4 regions of the Metapseudomonas lalkuanensis genome follow, and region 2 is predicted to be linked to each of the others. Evidence: predicted binding sites of a transcription regulator. Region 2 holds the regulator's gene; each other region holds the start of a gene.
What was found. Region 2 encodes sigma-54, which starts transcription at its own class of promoters, with help from an activator protein. Its sites were predicted from a motif close to ANTGGCATNNANNTTGCTNT; they were not measured.
Positions count from the first base shown of each region.

Region 1: the regulator sigma-54 is predicted to act here: its motif matches at 1,932-1,951, upstream of glnK (P-II family nitrogen regulator).
Region 3: the regulator sigma-54 is predicted to act here: its motif matches at 2,776-2,795, upstream of glnA (glutamate--ammonia ligase).
Region 4: the regulator sigma-54 is predicted to act here: its motif matches at 2,434-2,453, upstream of flgB (flagellar basal body rod protein FlgB).

Region 1 is NZ_CP043311.1:5,886,131-5,890,329, forward strand. It holds gene FXN65_RS27025 (ammonium transporter) at 40-1,359, opposite strand; gene glnK (P-II family nitrogen regulator) at 1,394-1,732, opposite strand; gene FXN65_RS27035 (accessory factor UbiK family protein) at 2,147-2,410, shown strand; gene FXN65_RS27040 (YifB family Mg chelatase-like AAA ATPase) at 2,449-3,945, shown strand; gene FXN65_RS27045 (BCCT family transporter) at 4,058-4,199, shown strand, end outside.
Region 2 is NZ_CP043311.1:990,693-994,891, reverse strand. It holds gene lptB (LPS export ABC transporter ATP-binding protein) at 1-611, shown strand, start outside; gene FXN65_RS04750 (RNA polymerase factor sigma-54) at 759-2,255, shown strand; gene hpf (ribosome hibernation-promoting factor, HPF/YfiA family) at 2,340-2,648, shown strand; gene ptsN (PTS IIA-like nitrogen regulatory protein PtsN) at 2,659-3,123, shown strand; gene rapZ (RNase adapter RapZ) at 3,133-3,990, shown strand; gene FXN65_RS04730 (HPr family phosphocarrier protein) at 4,007-4,199, shown strand, end outside.
Region 3 is NZ_CP043311.1:5,699,314-5,703,512, reverse strand. It holds gene FXN65_RS26195 (mechanosensitive ion channel domain-containing protein) at 1-1,033, shown strand, start outside; gene glnA (glutamate--ammonia ligase) at 1,271-2,674, opposite strand; gene thiI (tRNA uracil 4-sulfurtransferase ThiI) at 3,010-4,199, shown strand, end outside.
Region 4 is NZ_CP043311.1:1,739,176-1,743,374, reverse strand. It holds gene flgE (flagellar hook protein FlgE) at 1-773, opposite strand, end outside; gene flgD (flagellar hook assembly protein FlgD) at 819-1,499, opposite strand; gene flgC (flagellar basal body rod protein FlgC) at 1,519-1,965, opposite strand; gene flgB (flagellar basal body rod protein FlgB) at 1,980-2,387, opposite strand; gene FXN65_RS08200 (NAD(P)H-dependent oxidoreductase) at 2,666-3,367, opposite strand; gene FXN65_RS08195 (pyridoxal phosphate-dependent aminotransferase) at 3,459-4,199, opposite strand, start outside.

The DNA.
Region 1 (4,199 bases), 1.2 Mb from region 2:
TTCCCCGCCGGCAGCCGCCGAACGGGGAAATCATCGGCATCAGAGGTTGTAGCCGCGCTCGTTGTGCTGCGCCAGGTCGAGGCCGACGGTCTCTTCCTCTTCGTTGACGCGCAGGCCCATGACCACGTCCAGCACCTTCAGGATCACGAAGGTCACGATGCCGGTGTAGACCACAGTGAAGGCCACGCCTTCGAACTGGGTGAGCAGCTGGGCGCCGATGTCTTCCACGGTGCCGAAGCCACCCAGGGCAGGCGCTGCGAACACGCCAGTCAGCAGGGCACCGATGATGCCGCCGACACCGTGTACACCGAAGGCATCCAGGGAGTCGTCGTAGCCCATCTTGCGCTTCAGGCTGGTGGCGCAGAAGTAGCAGATCACGCCGGCAACCAGGCCGATGATCAGGGCACCCATGGGGCCGACGGTACCGGCGGCCGGAGTGATGGCGACCAGGCCGGCGACCACGCCGGAGGCGATGCCCAGGGCGCTCGGCTTACCGTGGGTCAGCCACTCGGCGAACATCCAGCCCAGGGCGGCAGCGGCGGTGGCGATCTGGGTGACCAGCATGGCCATGCCGGCGGTGCCGTTGGCGGCCACGGCGGAACCGGCGTTGAAGCCGAACCAGCCGATCCACAGCATGGCGGCACCCATCAGGGTGTAGCCCAGGTTGTGCGGAGCCATCGGGGTGGTCGGATAGCCCTTGCGCTTGCCCAGCACCAGGCATGCCACGAGGCCAGCGACACCCGCGTTGATGTGCACCACGGTGCCGCCGGCGAAATCCAGCACGCCCCAGTCCCACATCAGGCCGCCATTGCCGCTCCACACCATGTGAGCGATCGGCGCATACACCAGGGTGAACCAGACCGCCATGAAGATCAGCATGGCGGAGAATTTCATGCGCTCGGCGAAGGCACCCACGATCAGTGCCGGGGTGATGATGGCGAAGGTCATCTGGAAGGTGATGAACACGCTTTCAGGGATCGCGTAGACCAGGCTGCTGGTGTTCAGGCCGCTGAGGAATGCCTTGGACAGGCCGCCCACGAAGGAATTGAAATTGATCACCCCCTGTTCCATGCCGGTGGTGTCGAAGGCCAGGCTGTAGCCGTATACCACCCAGAGGATGCTGATCAGGCCGGTGATGGCGAAGCACTGCATCATCACCGAGAGGATGTTCTTGGAGCGCACCATGCCGCCGTAGAACAGCGCCAGGCCGGGAATGGTCATGAACAGCACCAATGCAGTGGCGACGATCATCCACGCCGTGTCACCACTGTTCAGCACAACCTCGTCGGCGGCCATGGCCAGGCCGGGGGTAACGAGGGACAAAAGGGCTCCTAGCCCTGCGGCTTTACGCAGAGTCATGTTGTTTTCTCCTGGGGCGTTGGGGTTCGGAGGCTTAGATCGCGTCTGTGCCGGTTTCGCCGGTACGGATACGGATGGCCTGTTCCAGATTGACGACGAAAATCTTGCCGTCACCGATCTTGCCGGTGTTGGCGGCCTTGGTGATGGCCTCGATCACGCGGTCCAGCTGGTCGTCAGCGATGGCCACGTCGATCTTCACTTTCGGCAGAAAATCGACAACGTATTCCGCACCGCGGTACAGCTCGGTGTGGCCCTTTTGCCGTCCGAAGCCCTTGACCTCGGTGACAGTGATGCCCTGCACGCCGATCTCAGACAACGACTCGCGCACGTCGTCGAGCTTGAAAGGCTTGATGATGGCGGTGACTAGCTTCATGAAACTCTCTCCCGTGTTTGGTTGACTTGCCCCAGGAAAAACACGAACCCGGGTCAAGTCTAAGCGCAGTGTCTGGCTTTTGTAACGCGTCGGCCCGCCCTGGCTCGGGACTCCGACACCAACCAACCGCTTCTGGCGAAACACTCCCCCGCCTCGCCCGGTGCACCGGAACTGCATCAGTGCATGCGTCGCTCTGCTCTAAGCAGAATTCTTGCCAGCTCCATGGAAAGTGCCTTTTTTCAAGCAGATACTGGCGGGATGCTAGTCAGATGGCTTCGATATGCCACTCGCATCGCACCAAAGCAGTGCGCCACGCCCCAGGCCATTGCTCAAAAATTGTGCACCAGCCTTCGCCGGACCGTTGCCCGGGGGCCGCGTGGTAGACTCCCGCCCATTCACTTTCGGATGCCCGCCATGCTGCCGCCCAAAGCCCTGCTCGATACCCTAGCTTCCACCGCCTCGCGCCTGTTCAGCAGCGACAGCCCGCTGCCCCGCGCCGAGGTCGAGGCCCAGTTCAAGGTCCTGCTGCAGAGTGCCTTCGGCAAGCTCGACCTGGTCAGCCGCGACGAGTTCGACAGCCAGATGGTAGTGCTCGGCCGTACCCGCGCACGCCTGGAAGCACTGGAGGCCAAGGTCGCGGAACTGGAAGCCAAGCTGAACCCGCCGCCGGCGGAGTGATACCGCTCCGGCCCGGCGGACCGATCAAGGAGTGATCAATGTCCCTGGCCATCGTCCACAGTCGCGCACAGGTCGGCGTCGAAGCCCCTGCCGTGACCGTCGAAGCCCACCTCGCCAACGGCCTGCCCTCCCTCGCGCTGGTAGGGCTTCCGGAAACCGCCGTAAAGGAAAGCAAGGACCGCGTGCGCAGCGCGATCCTCAATAGCGGCTTCGATTTCCCACCCCGCCGCATCACGCTCAACCTCGCCCCTGCTGACCTGCCGAAAGACGGTGGCCGCTTCGATCTCGCCATCGCCCTTGGCGTACTCGCCGCCAGCGGCCAACTGCCGGCCAACGCCCTGGATTCGGTGGAGTGCCTGGGCGAACTGGCGCTTTCCGGCACCCTGCGCCCCGTGCAAGGCGTACTGCCCGCCGCCCTGGCCGCCCGTGCCGCCGGCCGCACCCTGGTGGTGCCCCGGGAAAACGCCGAGGAAGCCAGCCTCGCCAGCGGCCTCAAGGTCCTGGCGGCCGGACACCTGCTGGAGCTGACCGCGCACTTCGCCGGCCATACGCCCCTCGCGCCCTACCAGGCCCAGGGCCTGCTCAAAGATCGTCCGCCCTACCCCGACCTCGCCGAAGTCCAGGGCCAGGTGGCCGCCAAGCGCGCCCTGCTGGTGGCTGCCGCCGGCTCCCACAACCTGCTGTTTTGTGGCCCGCCCGGCACCGGCAAGACGCTGCTTGCCAGTCGCCTGCCCGGCCTCTTGCCGCCACTGGAAGAACAGGAAGCCCTGGAAGTGGCAGCGATCCATTCGGTCGCCAGCCACGCGCCGCTGCAAGCCTGGCCCCAGCGACCCTTTCGCCATCCCCATCACAGCGCCTCCGGCGCAGCCCTCGTGGGTGGTGGCAGCCGCCCCAAGCCCGGCGAAATCACACTGGCGCACCAGGGCGTGCTGTTCCTCGACGAACTCCCCGAGTTCGACCGCAAGGTGCTGGAGGTCCTGCGCGAGCCGCTGGAGAGCGGTGAAATCGTCATCGCCCGCGCCCATGACAAGGTGCGATTCCCCGCCCGCTTCCAGTTGGTGGCGGCCATGAATCCCTGCCCCTGTGGATATCTTGGTGATCCCGGTGGCCGCTGCCGCTGTACCCCCGAGCAGATCCAGCGCTATCGCAGCAAGCTTTCCGGCCCCTTGCTCGACCGCATCGACCTGCACCTGACCGTGGCCCGCGAAGCCACCACACTGCAACCGCCCACCCACGTCGGCCCCGGCAGCATGGAGGCCGCCGCCGAAGTCAGCCGCGCGCGACGCCTGCAGCTCCGGCGCCAGGGTTGCGCCAATGCCTTCCTCGACCTGAAGGGGCTGCGCCGGCACTGCCTCCTCGCCACCGACGACCGCGCCTGGCTGGAAGAGGCCTGCGAGCGCCTGAACCTGTCGCTACGCGCGGCCCACCGTATCCTCAAGGTTGCACGTACCCTGGCCGATCTGGAGCAGGTTGAAGACATCGCCCGCCATCACCTGGGAGAGGCGCTCCAGTACCGGCCGGAGCCCTTGTCGTGAGCAATTGAAAACTATCAGCTGCATATTCCTAAAAGACTTTTTCTATTCATCCTGTTAGAATGCCGCGCCTTCCGCCCTTGGCGGCCATCCGATCAAAAGGAGAGCTAGCTCAATGGAGGCACGTTCGTCTTCGCAATCCACCCTCAATCCGCCGGTCTTTTTCGGCTCCGCAATCCTCATCATCGCCCTGGTGCTCTACAGCACCCTCGCCCGTGACCAGGCGCAATCACTGTTCGGCCACATCCAGGACTGGA
Region 2 (4,199 bases):
GCGCGGGCAAGACCACCTGCTTCTACATGATCGTGGGCCTGGTCAAAGCCGACCAGGGACGCGTCCTGATCGACCAGCAGGACGTCACCCACCAGCCGATGCACGGCCGCGCCCGTGCCGGCATCGGCTACCTGCCGCAGGAAGCCTCGATCTTCCGCAAGCTCAGTGTGGCGGACAACATCATGGCGATCCTCGAGACCCGCAAGGACCTCGATCGCTCCGCACGCCGCAAGGAGCTGGAGAGCCTGCTGCAGGAATTCCATATCAGCCACATCCGTGACAGCCTCGGCATGAGCCTGTCGGGCGGTGAGCGCCGTCGCGTGGAAATCGCCCGCGCGCTGGCCACGGCCCCCAAATTCATCCTGCTGGACGAACCCTTCGCCGGTGTGGACCCGATTTCCGTGGGCGACATCAAGCAGATCATCCACCACCTCAAGGCGAAGGGGATCGGTGTACTCATCACCGACCACAACGTCCGCGAGACCCTGGACATCTGCGAGACCGCCTACATTGTCAGTGACGGACAACTGATCGCCGAAGGTGATGCGGAAGCCATCCTGGCCAACCAGTTGGTGAAGGAAGTCTACCTGGGCCACGAGTTCCGCCTGTAGTTTCCCGCAACCACGCCTACAAGACGGGTTGCGCGGGCTAGGAAAATCCTTCAAGGTCAGGCATATAATTTGCTTCCTGGTGGCGCTGCGGCGCCCTGTAGTGGATGGCGCGCAAGCGCCGGCGAATAAGGTGCTAAGCCCTCTGCCATGAAACCATCGCTAGTCCTCAAGATGGGCCAGCAGCTGACGATGACCCCGCAGCTGCAACAGGCCATTCGCCTGCTCCAACTCTCCACCTTGGATCTCCAGCAGGAGATCCAGGAAGCGCTGGAGTCCAACCCGATGCTCGAGCGGCAGGAGGATGGCGACGATTTCGACACCTCCGACCCCATGGCCGAAGGTGACCAGCAGCCTAATTCCGGCAGCCAGGAATCCAGTTTCCAGGAGTCCAGCGTCGAGACCAATGCCGAAGCCATGGAAGATGGCGAGTGGCACGAGCGCATCCCCAGCGAACTCCCCGTCGACACGGCCTGGGAAGATGTCTACCAGACCAGCGCCAGCAGCCTGCCGAGCAACGATGACGACGAGTGGGACTTCACGTCCCGCACTTCGGTTGGCGAAAGCCTGCAGAGCCACCTGCTCTGGCAACTCAACCTGGCGCCCATGTCCGACACCGACCGCCTGATCGCGGTCACCCTGATCGATTGCATCAACAACGACGGCTACCTTGAGGAGCCCCTCTCCGAGATAGTCGAGGCCTTCGATCCGGAGCTCGGTATCGAACTGGACGAAGTCGAAGTCGTCCTGCATCGCATCCAGCAATTCGAACCCGCTGGCGTTGCTGCCCGCGACCTGCGCGAGTGCCTGCTCCTGCAACTGCGCCAGCTGCCTCCAGGCACTCGCTGGCTGGTCGAGGCCCAGCGTCTGGCTGGTGACTTCCTCGACCTGCTCGGCAGCCGCGACTACAGCCAGCTGATGCGCCGCATGAAGGTCAAGGAAGACGAACTGCGCCAGGTCATCGAACTGATCCAGGGGCTGAATCCGCGCCCCGGTTCCCAGATCGAAGCCAGCGAACCCGAATACGTGGTACCGGATGTCATCGTCCGCAAGCACAACGAACGCTGGCTGGTAGAACTGAACCAGGAGGCCGTGCCGCGCCTGCGGGTCAATCCGCACTATGCCGGATTCGTCCGGCGCGCCGACTCCAGCGCGGACAACACCTTCATGCGCAATCAGCTCCAGGAGGCGCGCTGGTTCATCAAGAGCCTGCAGAGCCGCAACGAGACGCTAATGAAGGTCGCCACCCAAATCGTCGAGCACCAGCGCGGCTTCCTGGAATACGGCGACGAGGCGATGAAGCCTCTCGTCCTGCACGACATCGCTGAAGCCGTTGGCATGCACGAGTCCACCATCTCGCGCGTGACTACCCAGAAATACATGCACACTCCCCGCGGAATCTACGAGCTGAAGTACTTCTTCTCCAGCCACGTAAGCACCTCCGAAGGCGGTGAATGTTCGTCTACCGCAATCCGCGCCATCATCAAGAAACTGGTCGCAGCGGAAAATCCGAAAAAGCCGTTGAGCGACAGCAAGATCGCTGGTTTACTGGAAGCACAGGGCATTCAAGTGGCCCGTCGCACAGTAGCCAAGTATCGCGAATCCCTTGGGATTGCCCCTTCCAGCGAACGCAAGCGACTGATGTGACGCGGAAATTGACCCACGCCAAAGTGTTCCGGTGGCAGGCCCGTTAGCCTGTCTCTTATACACGGGCAATAAGGAGAAAGCGGTATGCAAGTCAACATCAGTGGACATCAACTGGATGTGACCGACGCCCTGCGCAACTACGTTGTCGAGAAGTTCGACCGTCTGGAGCGCCACTTCGACCGAATCACCAACGTTCAGGTGATCATGCAGGTCGAAAAACTCAAACAGAAAATCGAAGCCACTTTGCACATCGCCGGCGGCGAAGTCGTTGCCAACGCGGAGCATGAAGACATGTACGCCGCCATCGACCTGCTTACCGACAAGCTCGATCGCCAACTGATCAAGCACAAGGAAAAGCAATTGAACCGCCAGCAGGGTGCCACCGCCCGCTGACCCCTCCTCTATGATCCGACTCGAGCAAATCCTGACCCCCGGCCGTTCCCTCGTGAACGTGCCGGGCGGCAGCAAGAAACGTGTACTGGAACAGATCGCCAAGCTGGTCGCTCGCGACCTTCCCGACCTCGACAACCAGGACATCTTCGAAAGCCTGGTAGCCCGGGAGAAACTCGGCTCCACCGGTTTCGGCAACGGCATCGCCATTCCCCACTGCCGCCTCACTGGCTGTACGTCGCCCATCAGCGCCGTGCTGCGCCTTGATGCTCCAGTCGATTTCGACGCCATCGATGGCGCCCCGGTTGACCTGCTTTTCGTGCTGCTGGTCCCGGAAGCCGCCACCGATGAACACCTTGAACTGCTCCGCCAGATCGCCAGCATGCTCGACCGCAGCGATGTGCGCGAGCGCCTGCGCCAGGCGCCCGACAGCACCAGCCTCTACCAGGTGGTAGTGGACGTGCAGAGCGGGCGTTAAGGTTCCTCCATGCGCCTGATCATCGTCAGCGGCCGCTCCGGGTCGGGCAAGAGTACCGCCCTCGATGTCCTCGAGGACCACGGTTTCTACTGCATCGACAACCTGCCCGCTGGCCTGCTTCCCGAACTGGCCGAACGGGCCCTGCTGCACACCGAGCTGCTGGAACCCCAGGTTGCTGTCTCCATCGACGCACGGAACCTGCCCAGCCAGCTGCAGCGTTTTCCCGAGTTGCTCACCGAGGCCCGCAGTCGCCACATCAAGTGCGATGTGCTGTACCTCGATGCCGACCACGACACGCTGCTCAAGCGCTTTTCGGAAACCCGCCGGCGCCACCCGCTGACCAACGACAACCGCTCCCTGGCCGAAGCCATCCGGGACGAGGAAGTGCTGTTGGCGCCCATTGCCGATCTCGCCGACCTGAAGATCGACACCACGCATCTCAACCTTTACCAGCTGCGCGACACCATCAAGCTGCGCCTGCTGAATCAGCCTGAACCTGGCACCGCATTCCTGATCGAATCCTTCGGCTTCAAGCGTGGCATGCCGGTGGACGCCGACCTGGTGTTCGACGTGCGCTGCCTGCCCAACCCGTACTGGAAGCCTGAGCTGCGCGATCATTCGGGACTCGCGCCGGCTGTCGCCGAGTACCTTGCCGGGCAGCCTGATGTCGAAGAGATGTATCAGGATATCCTCGGCTACCTGAGCAAGTGGCTGCCGCGCTTTGCCGCCAGCAATCGCGCCTACGTCACGATCGCCATTGGCTGCACCGGGGGCCACCATCGTTCGGTCTACATCGCCGAGCGCCTGGGTGCGGCGCTGAAACCCAGTTTGAAGAATGTCCAGGTTCGCCACCGCGACCTCAGTTAGAAGGATTGGAAACGCGATGCCAGCCTGCGAGATCACCATCATCAACAAGCTCGGCCTGCACGCCCGGGCCGCGGCGAAGTTCGTTGGGGTGGCCGGTCGCTTCCCCTGCCAGATCCGCGTGGGCCGCTCTCCCGAGAGCCTGGTGGACGGCAAGAGCATCATGGCCGTGATGATGCTGGCAGCCGGCAAAGGCACTCCCATTCACCTGC
Region 3 (4,199 bases), 1.3 Mb from region 2:
CCTGCTCAGCCGGCGCTCCGGCCGCGGTGCCGAGGGGCATCGGCGCAGCGCTCCCTACGTCGAGCAGCTGCAGAGCTTCGGCCTCACCCTGGTGCACCTGTTCGTGGTGCTGTTCTTCGTCGAGGTGGGGTTGCGGGTCTGGGGCATGTCGCTGATCCGCTACGCCGAAGGCGAGGGCTCTGAAATCAGCATGAAGGTGGTCAGCTTCGGCACCACCCTGCTGGTGGCCTGGCTGGTCTGGATCCTCTCCGACACCGCGGTGCAACACAGCCTCGGTGTCAGCGGCAAGAGCCGGGCGAACACTCGCGCCCTGACCATGCTGCCGCTGATTCGTAACGTGCTGTTCGTGACCATCGCGGTGATCGCACTGATCGTCGCCCTGGCCAACATGGGTATGAACGTCACGCCGCTGCTGGCCGGCGCGGGGGTGATCGGCCTGGCGATCGGTTTTGGTGCGCAGTCCCTGGTGGCGGACCTGATCACCGGCCTGTTCATCATCATCGAGGACTCGCTGTCCATCGACGACTATGTGGATGTCGGCGGCCACCTGGGCACGGTGGAGGGGCTGACCATCCGTACCGTGCGCCTGCGCGACCTCGACGGCGTGGTGCACACCATCCCCTTCAGCGAGATCAAGAGCATCAAGAACTACTCGCGGCAGTTCGGCTACGCCATGTTCCGCTGGCCGGTGCCGGCGAGCATGCCGATCGACGACGCGGTGGCGCTGGTGCACGAGGTGGCCAAGGAGCTGCGCAGCGACCCGGAAGTGCGCCGCAGCCTCTGGTCGCCCCTGGAGCTGCAGGGGGTGGAGAGTTTCGACAACGGCCAGGCGATCCTGCGTTTCCGTTTCAAGACCGCGCCGATCAAGCAGTGGGAAGTGCAGCGGGCGTTCAACCTGCGCCTGCGCAGGCGCCTCGACCAGACCGGCCTGGAACTGGCGATGCCGCGCCTGAACGTCCAGCTCAGCCGGATGCGCCAGCCACGGACCGAACCGCCGGAAGGGCAGGGCGTGCCGGTGGATGGGGGGATTTGAGCGGAGCAGGCAGATATTTTTTTGTGGGAGCGAATTCATTCGCGAATGAATTCGCTCCCACAGGTTTGACGGGGTGCCGAAGCCGATCCCGGAATCGGTGCGCACAGCGCACCCTGTGGTCCAGGCCGAACGCCTTGCTGCCCCTGCGGGAAGAGCAGCCGCTACCACCGGCCCGGCAATAAAAAAGGCCTCCCGAAGGAGGCCTTAATGTTGAAGCTATTTATAGGTATTCGCGGATCAGACGCTGTAGTACAGGTCGTATTCCAGCGGGTGCACGAAGGTGCGCACCTTGATTTCTTCTTCGCTCTTCAGCTCGATGTAGGCATCGATGAAGTCGTCGGAGAACACGCCGCCCTTGGTCAGGAACGCGCGGCCCTTGTCCAGTTCTTCCAGAGCCTCTTTCAGGCTGCCGCAAACCTGCGGGATTTCCTTGGCCTCTTCCGGCGGCAGGTCATACAGGTTCTTGTCGGCGGCATCGCCGGGGTGGATCTTGTTCTGGATACCGTCCAGGCCGGCCATCAGCAGAGCTGCGAAGCACAGGTAGGGGTTGGCCGCCGGGTCCGGGAAGCGCGCTTCGATACGGCGGGCTTTCGGGCTGTTCACGTACGGGATACGGATGGAGGCGGAGCGGTTGCGGGCGGAGTAGGCCAGCATTACCGGAGCTTCGAAGCCGGGAACCAGACGCTTGTAGGAGTTGGTAGCCGGGTTGGTGAAGCCGTTCAGGGCCTTGCCGTGCTTGATGATGCCGCCGATGAAGTACAGGGCGGTGTCGGACAGGCCGGCATAGCCTTCGCCTGCGAAGGTGTTCTTGCCATCTTTGGAGATGGACATGTGAACGTGCATGCCCGAGCCGTTGTCGCCGTACAGGGGCTTCGGCATGAAGGTCACGGTCTTGCCGTAGGCGTCGGCAACGTTGTGCACGCAGTACTTCAGGGTCTGGACTTCGTCAGCCTTGGCAACGAGGGTGTTGAACTTCACACCGATCTCGTTCTGGCCGGCGGTGGCCACTTCGTGGTGGTGAACTTCTACCACCAGGCCCATTTCTTCCAGGGCGTTGCACATGGCAGTACGGATTTCGTGGTCGTGGTCGACCGGCGGTACCGGGAAGTAGCCGCCTTTCACGCCCGGACGGTGGCCCTTGTTGCCGCCTTCGATGTCGGCGTCGGTGTTCCAGGAAGCCTGCTCGGAGAAGATCTTGAACATGGAGCCGGAGATGTCGGACTTGAACTTCACTTCGTCGAAGATGAAGAACTCCGGCTCCGGACCTACGAATACGGTGTCACCGATACCGGTGGTCTTCAGGTATTCCTCGGCGCGACGGGCGATGGCGCGCGGGTCGCGGTCGTAGCCTTGCATGGTGCTCGGCTCGATGATGTCGCAGACCAGGATCAGGGTCGGCTCTTCGGTGAACGGGTCCAGAACGGCGGTAGCGTCGTCCGGCAGCAGGATCATGTCGGAGGCTTCGATGCCTTTCCAGCCTTCGATGGAGGAACCGTCGAACATCTTGCCGTGCTCGAAGAATTCGTCGTCGGCGTCACGGGCCGGCATGGTTACGTGCTGCTGCTTGCCTTTGGTATCGGTGAAGCGCAGATCAATCCACTTCACGTCGTGTTCTTTAATCAGTTGAAGCGACTTCGACATGTTGTCCTCCGGATGGAAAGGGGGCGGGAACCGTTAACCCCTCAAAGAATTCGTAGTGAAGCCGGGGCGGGATAGTCCGCCAGGGCGACCTGCCTCACAAGGGAGCAATTAGCGTGCCAGTGCCCCGTTATGGGCAGAAGCCCTAAAACTCGCGCCTGGCGGGGGCTTGGCCCTGATTGAGCGCAATTTTGCGCACCTTTTTCGTGCTCGCAGTGGTGCATGTGAACCATTTTGGTGCGATGCGGGCTTTGCTGAAGGAATTTGGTCAAAGCTTGAACAATTTCCGCTATAATCCGCGCCCCTCTTTTTCGGCCGCCGTCCACGCGCTGTTTTTCATGAAACTCATCGTCAAAGTCTTCCCGGAAATCACCATCAAGAGCCGGCCGGTGCGCAAGCATTTCATCCGTCAGCTCTCGAAGAACATCCGCGCGGTCCTGAAAGACCTGGACCCGGAACTCGAGGTGACCGGTGTCTGGGACAACCTTGAAGTCCAGACTCGCCAGACCGAGCCGAAGCTCCTGCGCGAAATGATCGAGCGGCTGACCTGCGTCCCCGGTATCACCCACTTCCTCGAAGTGCACGAGTACCCGCTGGGCGACTTCGACGACGTGCTGGAAAAGTGCAAGCTGCACTACGCCGACCAGATCCCCGGCAAGATTTTCGCCGTGCGCTGCAAGCGCGCCGGCAAGCATGAATTCACCTCGATGGAGCTGGAGCGCCACGTCGGCAGCCGCCTGCGCCAGGAGTGCAACGCCGCCGGCATTTCCCTGAAGAACCCGGAAGTGGAAGTACGGATGGAAGTGCGCGACCAGCGCCTGTTCGTCATCCACCACCAGCACGACGGCATCGGCGGTTACCCGCTGGGCTCCCTGGAGCAGACCCTGGTGCTGATGTCCGGTGGCTTCGACTCCACCGTCGCCGCCTATCAGATGATGCGCCGCGGCCTGATGACCCACTTCTGCTTCTTCAACCTCGGCGGCCGCGCCCACGAACTGGGCGTGATGGAAGTGGCCCACTACCTGTGGGAAAAATTCGGCCGTTCCCAGCGCGTGCTGTTCATCAGCGTGCCCTTCGAGGAAGTGGTCGGTGAAATCCTCAGCAAGGTCGACAACAGCCAGATGGGCGTGGTGCTCAAGCGCATGATGCTGCGCGCCTCCACCCACATGGCGCGCCGCCTGAACCTGGATGCGCTGGTCACCGGCGAAGCCATTTCCCAGGTGTCCAGCCAGACTCTGCCCAACCTCTCGGTGATCGACTCGGCCACCGACATGCTGGTGCTGCGCCCGCTGATCGCCAGCCACAAGCAGGACATCATCGACACCGCCACCCGCATCGGTACCGCCGAGTTCGCCAAGCACATGCCCGAGTACTGCGGCGTGATTTCGGTGAACCCGACCACCAGGGCCAAGCTCGGCCGTATCGAGCACGAGGAAGAGCAGTTCGACATGGCCATCCTCGAACGCGCCCTGGAACGTGCGCGCCTGGTGCCGATCGACCGTGTGATCGACGAGCTGGGCCAGGACCT
Region 4 (4,199 bases), 750 kb from region 2:
GCCATGCCGGCGGTGTTCAGGCTGCCGTCGGCGTTGAACAGCAGGTTGGTGGTGTGCGGGTCGGTGCTGGCCGGGTTGGACGGATTGCGTCCATCCACCAGCACGGCCATGGTCCAGTTGTTGGTCACCGGCGGGGTAGCGGCCGGGTCCGAGTTGTTGATGAAGTACTGGGTCATGACGTGGGCGTTGCCCTGGGAGTCATAGATGTTGACCGAGGTGGACGAGGTGTAGGTCGTCGGGTCGCTCGGATCGAACGGCGTATTGGTCGGCGCCTTGGTGGTGGAGTTCAGGTTGAACTTCTGCGCGACTTCGGTGGTGGCCTTGGGCGCCTGGTTGGAGGTCTGGATCTGCAGATCACTGACTACGCCGTTCTGGACGTTGCCATTGCCGTCGATGCCGTAGCCCTGCAGGCGATAGCCGAAGTTGTTGACGATGTAGCCGTTGCGGTCGGTACCGAAGTAACCGGCGCGGGTGTAGCTGATCTCGCCGTTGTTGCTGGTCTGGAAGAAGCCGTTGCCGTTGATGGCCAGGTCCAGGGCATTCTGGGTGTAGTTGATGTTGCCCTGGTTGAACAGCTGGGACACGTCCCCCAAAGCCACGCCGCTACCCTGGGCGTTCTTGCCGGTGCCAAGCACCGAGGCGGCATAGACGTCGGCGAACTCGGCACGGGACTGCTTGAAGCCCGCAGTGCCGGCGTTGGCAATGTTGTTGCCGGTGACGTTGAGGTCGCTGGTCGCTGCGCGCAGACCACTGAGACCGATGTTGAACGCCATTACTTTCTCCTTTGCCGGTGCTTCCCGGCGCTCTTGACCGGGAGGTTACTGACCGATGACCTGGACCTTGGACAGACCGACACTGCCGATGCCGGCGAGGTTGAGCATCAGCTCGCCGCCGTTCTGGCCCAGGGTGACGCTGTCGACGTTGGCCGGAAGCATGGTGTAGAGGGCTTTGGTTTCGCCGCTGTACTGGGCCTGGGCTTCGAACTTGTAGGTGCCCGGCGGCATGACCTTGCCGCTGGAGTCCTTGCCGTCCCACATGAAGCTGACGCTGCCGGCCGGCTGCTCGCCGAGGTTGATGCGGTTCACCAAGGTGCCGGCGTTGTCGTAGACGTTGACCCAGACGTTGCTGCTGGAAATGGGCAGATTGGCGCTGGCCTTGAAAGTTTCCGCGGTATCCACCACGGCCTTCTCGCTGGGCACGATGACCTTGCGCCCCACCAGGGACGAGGCCTGAAGTGCCTGGGAGGACTGGTAGCCGGACAGCAGCGAACCCATGCTGCTGTTCAGCTTCTCGATGCCTTCCACCTGGCTGAACTGCGCCAGCTGGGCGATGAACTCGCCGTTCTCCTGGGGCGCCAGCGGGTCCTGGTTGTTCAACTGGGCGACCAGCAGCTCGAGGAACTCGTTCTTGCCGAGGTCCTTGCTCTTGGGTTCGTTCTTGATGGCGTACTGGTCGAGGAACGACTGGCCATCGGTGGACGCTACGTTACTGACACTCATGCTGTTCCCTCGCGCGCTATCACTGACCCAGGGTCAGCACTTTCTGCATCATCTGTTTGGCGGTGTTCATCATTTCCACGTTGGTCTGGAAGGACCGGCTGGCGGAAATCATGTCGGCCATCTCTTCAACCACGTTCACGTTCGGGTAGTAGACGTAGCCGTCCGCGTTGGCCGCCGGGTGGTTCGGCTCGTAGCGCGGGGTCAGGGTGCTCTGGTCCTCGATCACACCGAGAACCTGCACGCCGGCGCCGGACTGGTCCTGGTCGGCGAACAGCGAACCACGGTCGCCGTTGCCCAGGCTGTCCTGCATCACGGTGGCGAACACCGGATGGCGGGCGCGGTAGGTCTGGTCGAGGCTGGAGGACACCGATTCGGCGTTGGCGATGTTGCTGGAGATGGTGTTCAGCCGAGTGTTCTGGGCACTCATGCCGGTGCCGGCGATGTTGAAGATGCTGGACAGGGACATGGCTGGGCTCTCCGTTATTCGCCGCGCAGGGCGTTCATCAGCCCTTTGAACTTGCTGTTGAGGAAGGTGAAGCTGGCCTGGAACTGCATGGCGTTCTCGGTGTAGTTCGACTGTTCCAGCTGGGCGTCGACGGTGTTCTGGTCGATGGCGGCCTGGAACGGTACGCGGTACTTCAGCGAGGCGTCGGCGATCTCGAAACCTTCGGCGGCAATGTGATGCTCGTTGGTCCGGGTGGCCTGGAAGCTGCCGTGGGCGGCCTTCTCCGACTGCTGGGCCAGCACGCTGGCGAAGTCCAGGTCGCGAGCCTTGTAGTTCGGGGTATCGGCGTTGGCGATGTTGTTGGCCAGCACCTCGCCGCGCTGGGCGCGGAAGCTGAGGGCTTGCTGATGGATGCCGAGGGCCTTTTCGAAACTGATGCTCATGTCCGGAACCTTTGCCAGTGGCAATGTGGTTTTGCTTGCATGACATTCAGCAAAGGCCGTGCCACTTTAGTTTTTCCTTTATTTTCAACGCTTTGAATGAAAAACAAGCGGCAAAAAGCGGCAAGAGGCGCTGGCAGGGCGGCAAAGCGGCAAGGGCGGTTTGCCGCTGGTTGCCGCTTTGCCGGGGGTACGAGTTGTGGGAGCGAATTCATTCGCGAATGATTTCGCTCCCACCGGAAAAAGAAGAAGGCCGCCCTTGGGCGGCCTCGCTGCACTCATCACGCCAGTGGGTACAACCTGTCGTCGAACTGGTCCAGCCGGGGAAACGCGAGCGGCACATCCTGGTCCAGCCCCAGCAGTCGTGCCTGGTAGTCACGCAGGAAATCCTGGCGCGCGTCATTGCTGATATAGGGCACGTGCCAGGCCACGAAAGGCGGCAACACATCCAGGCCGACATAGGCCAGGGTGCCGCGCAACAGCGGACGCAGCATGTCTTCCAGCGGGCCATGAATGGCGCCTTCACCGAACATGTGCTCGCGGCCGCCCAGGGTCAGGGTGACCAGCGCCTTCTTGCCGGCCAGGCCGCCCTGGTCATAGAAGCGCTTGCCGCCATAGCAGACGCCGGACACCAGCACCCGGTCGATCCAGCCCTTGAGAATGGCCGGCACCGAGAACCAGTAGAGCGGGAAGTTGAGAATCAGCAGGTCGGCCCAGAGCAGCTTCTCCAGCTCGCGCTGGATATCCGGCGCGATATCGCCGGCCTTGACCCCTTCACGTTGTTCCAGGGCATAGACCAGGTAATCCGGATTCTGCCGCTGGCCGAAATCAGCCGCGCTGGCCACCGGGTTCCAGTCCAGCGCGTGGAGGTCGGACTGGCGGACTTCGTGCCCCTGCCCCTGCAGGGTTTCCACCGCCAGGTTGCGCAGGGCGCTGCAGAACGACTGCGGCTCCGGGTGCGCATGGACGATCAGTACTTTCATGGGAATTCCTTGTGCGGGATGTGCCACGGATTGGCGCTGGACATTACCGGACCCGACGATGGCGATTTCCGGTCCCGGCGCCAACCATCATTCATGCGATTGCTCGCAGCTCAATCAGTGCGGCGGCGCAGCCGGCGATGCGTCGGCAGGCTTCCTCCAGCGGCTCGCTGCCCAGCACCAGCCCCAGGCGGATATGCCCCGCGGCGCTGGGCCCGAATGCCTCGCCCGCCAGCACCGAGACGCCGTAGTCGTCCAGCAGGCGGTCGGCGAAGTCCTGGGCGGACAGGCCGGTTTCACGGATGTCCACCATCACGAACATGCCGCCATCCGGCCTCAACGCACGCAGGCCGGGGCAACCTTCGAGGGTGGCGCACACCAGGTCGCGCCGCTGGCGATAGGCCTCGCGCATGGCTTCCAGCTCCGGAAGTCGCGCTTCAAGGGCAACGCAGGCGGCGTCCTGGACGAAGTCAGGCGAGCCGTAGAGCATGCACAGGGCGAGGTTTTCCAGGTGTCCGGTCAGTTCCTCCGAGCCGACCACCCAACCCACGCGCCAGCCGGTCATGGCGTGAGACTTGGACAGGCTGTTGATGGTCGCGGTGCGCTCGGCCATGCCCGGCAGGCTGGCCGGGCTGATGTGCTCGCCCTCGAACAGCAGCTCGCTGTAGACCTCGTCGGAAATCATCCACAGGTCATGGGCGATGCAGAGTTCGGCCAGGGCATTCCAGGTGGAGCGCGGCAGGCTGGCGCCGGAGGGGTTGTGCGGGCTGTTCAGGGCCAGCGCGCGAGTGCGCGGGGTGATGGCGGCAGCCACATCCTCGGGCTGGATGCGGAA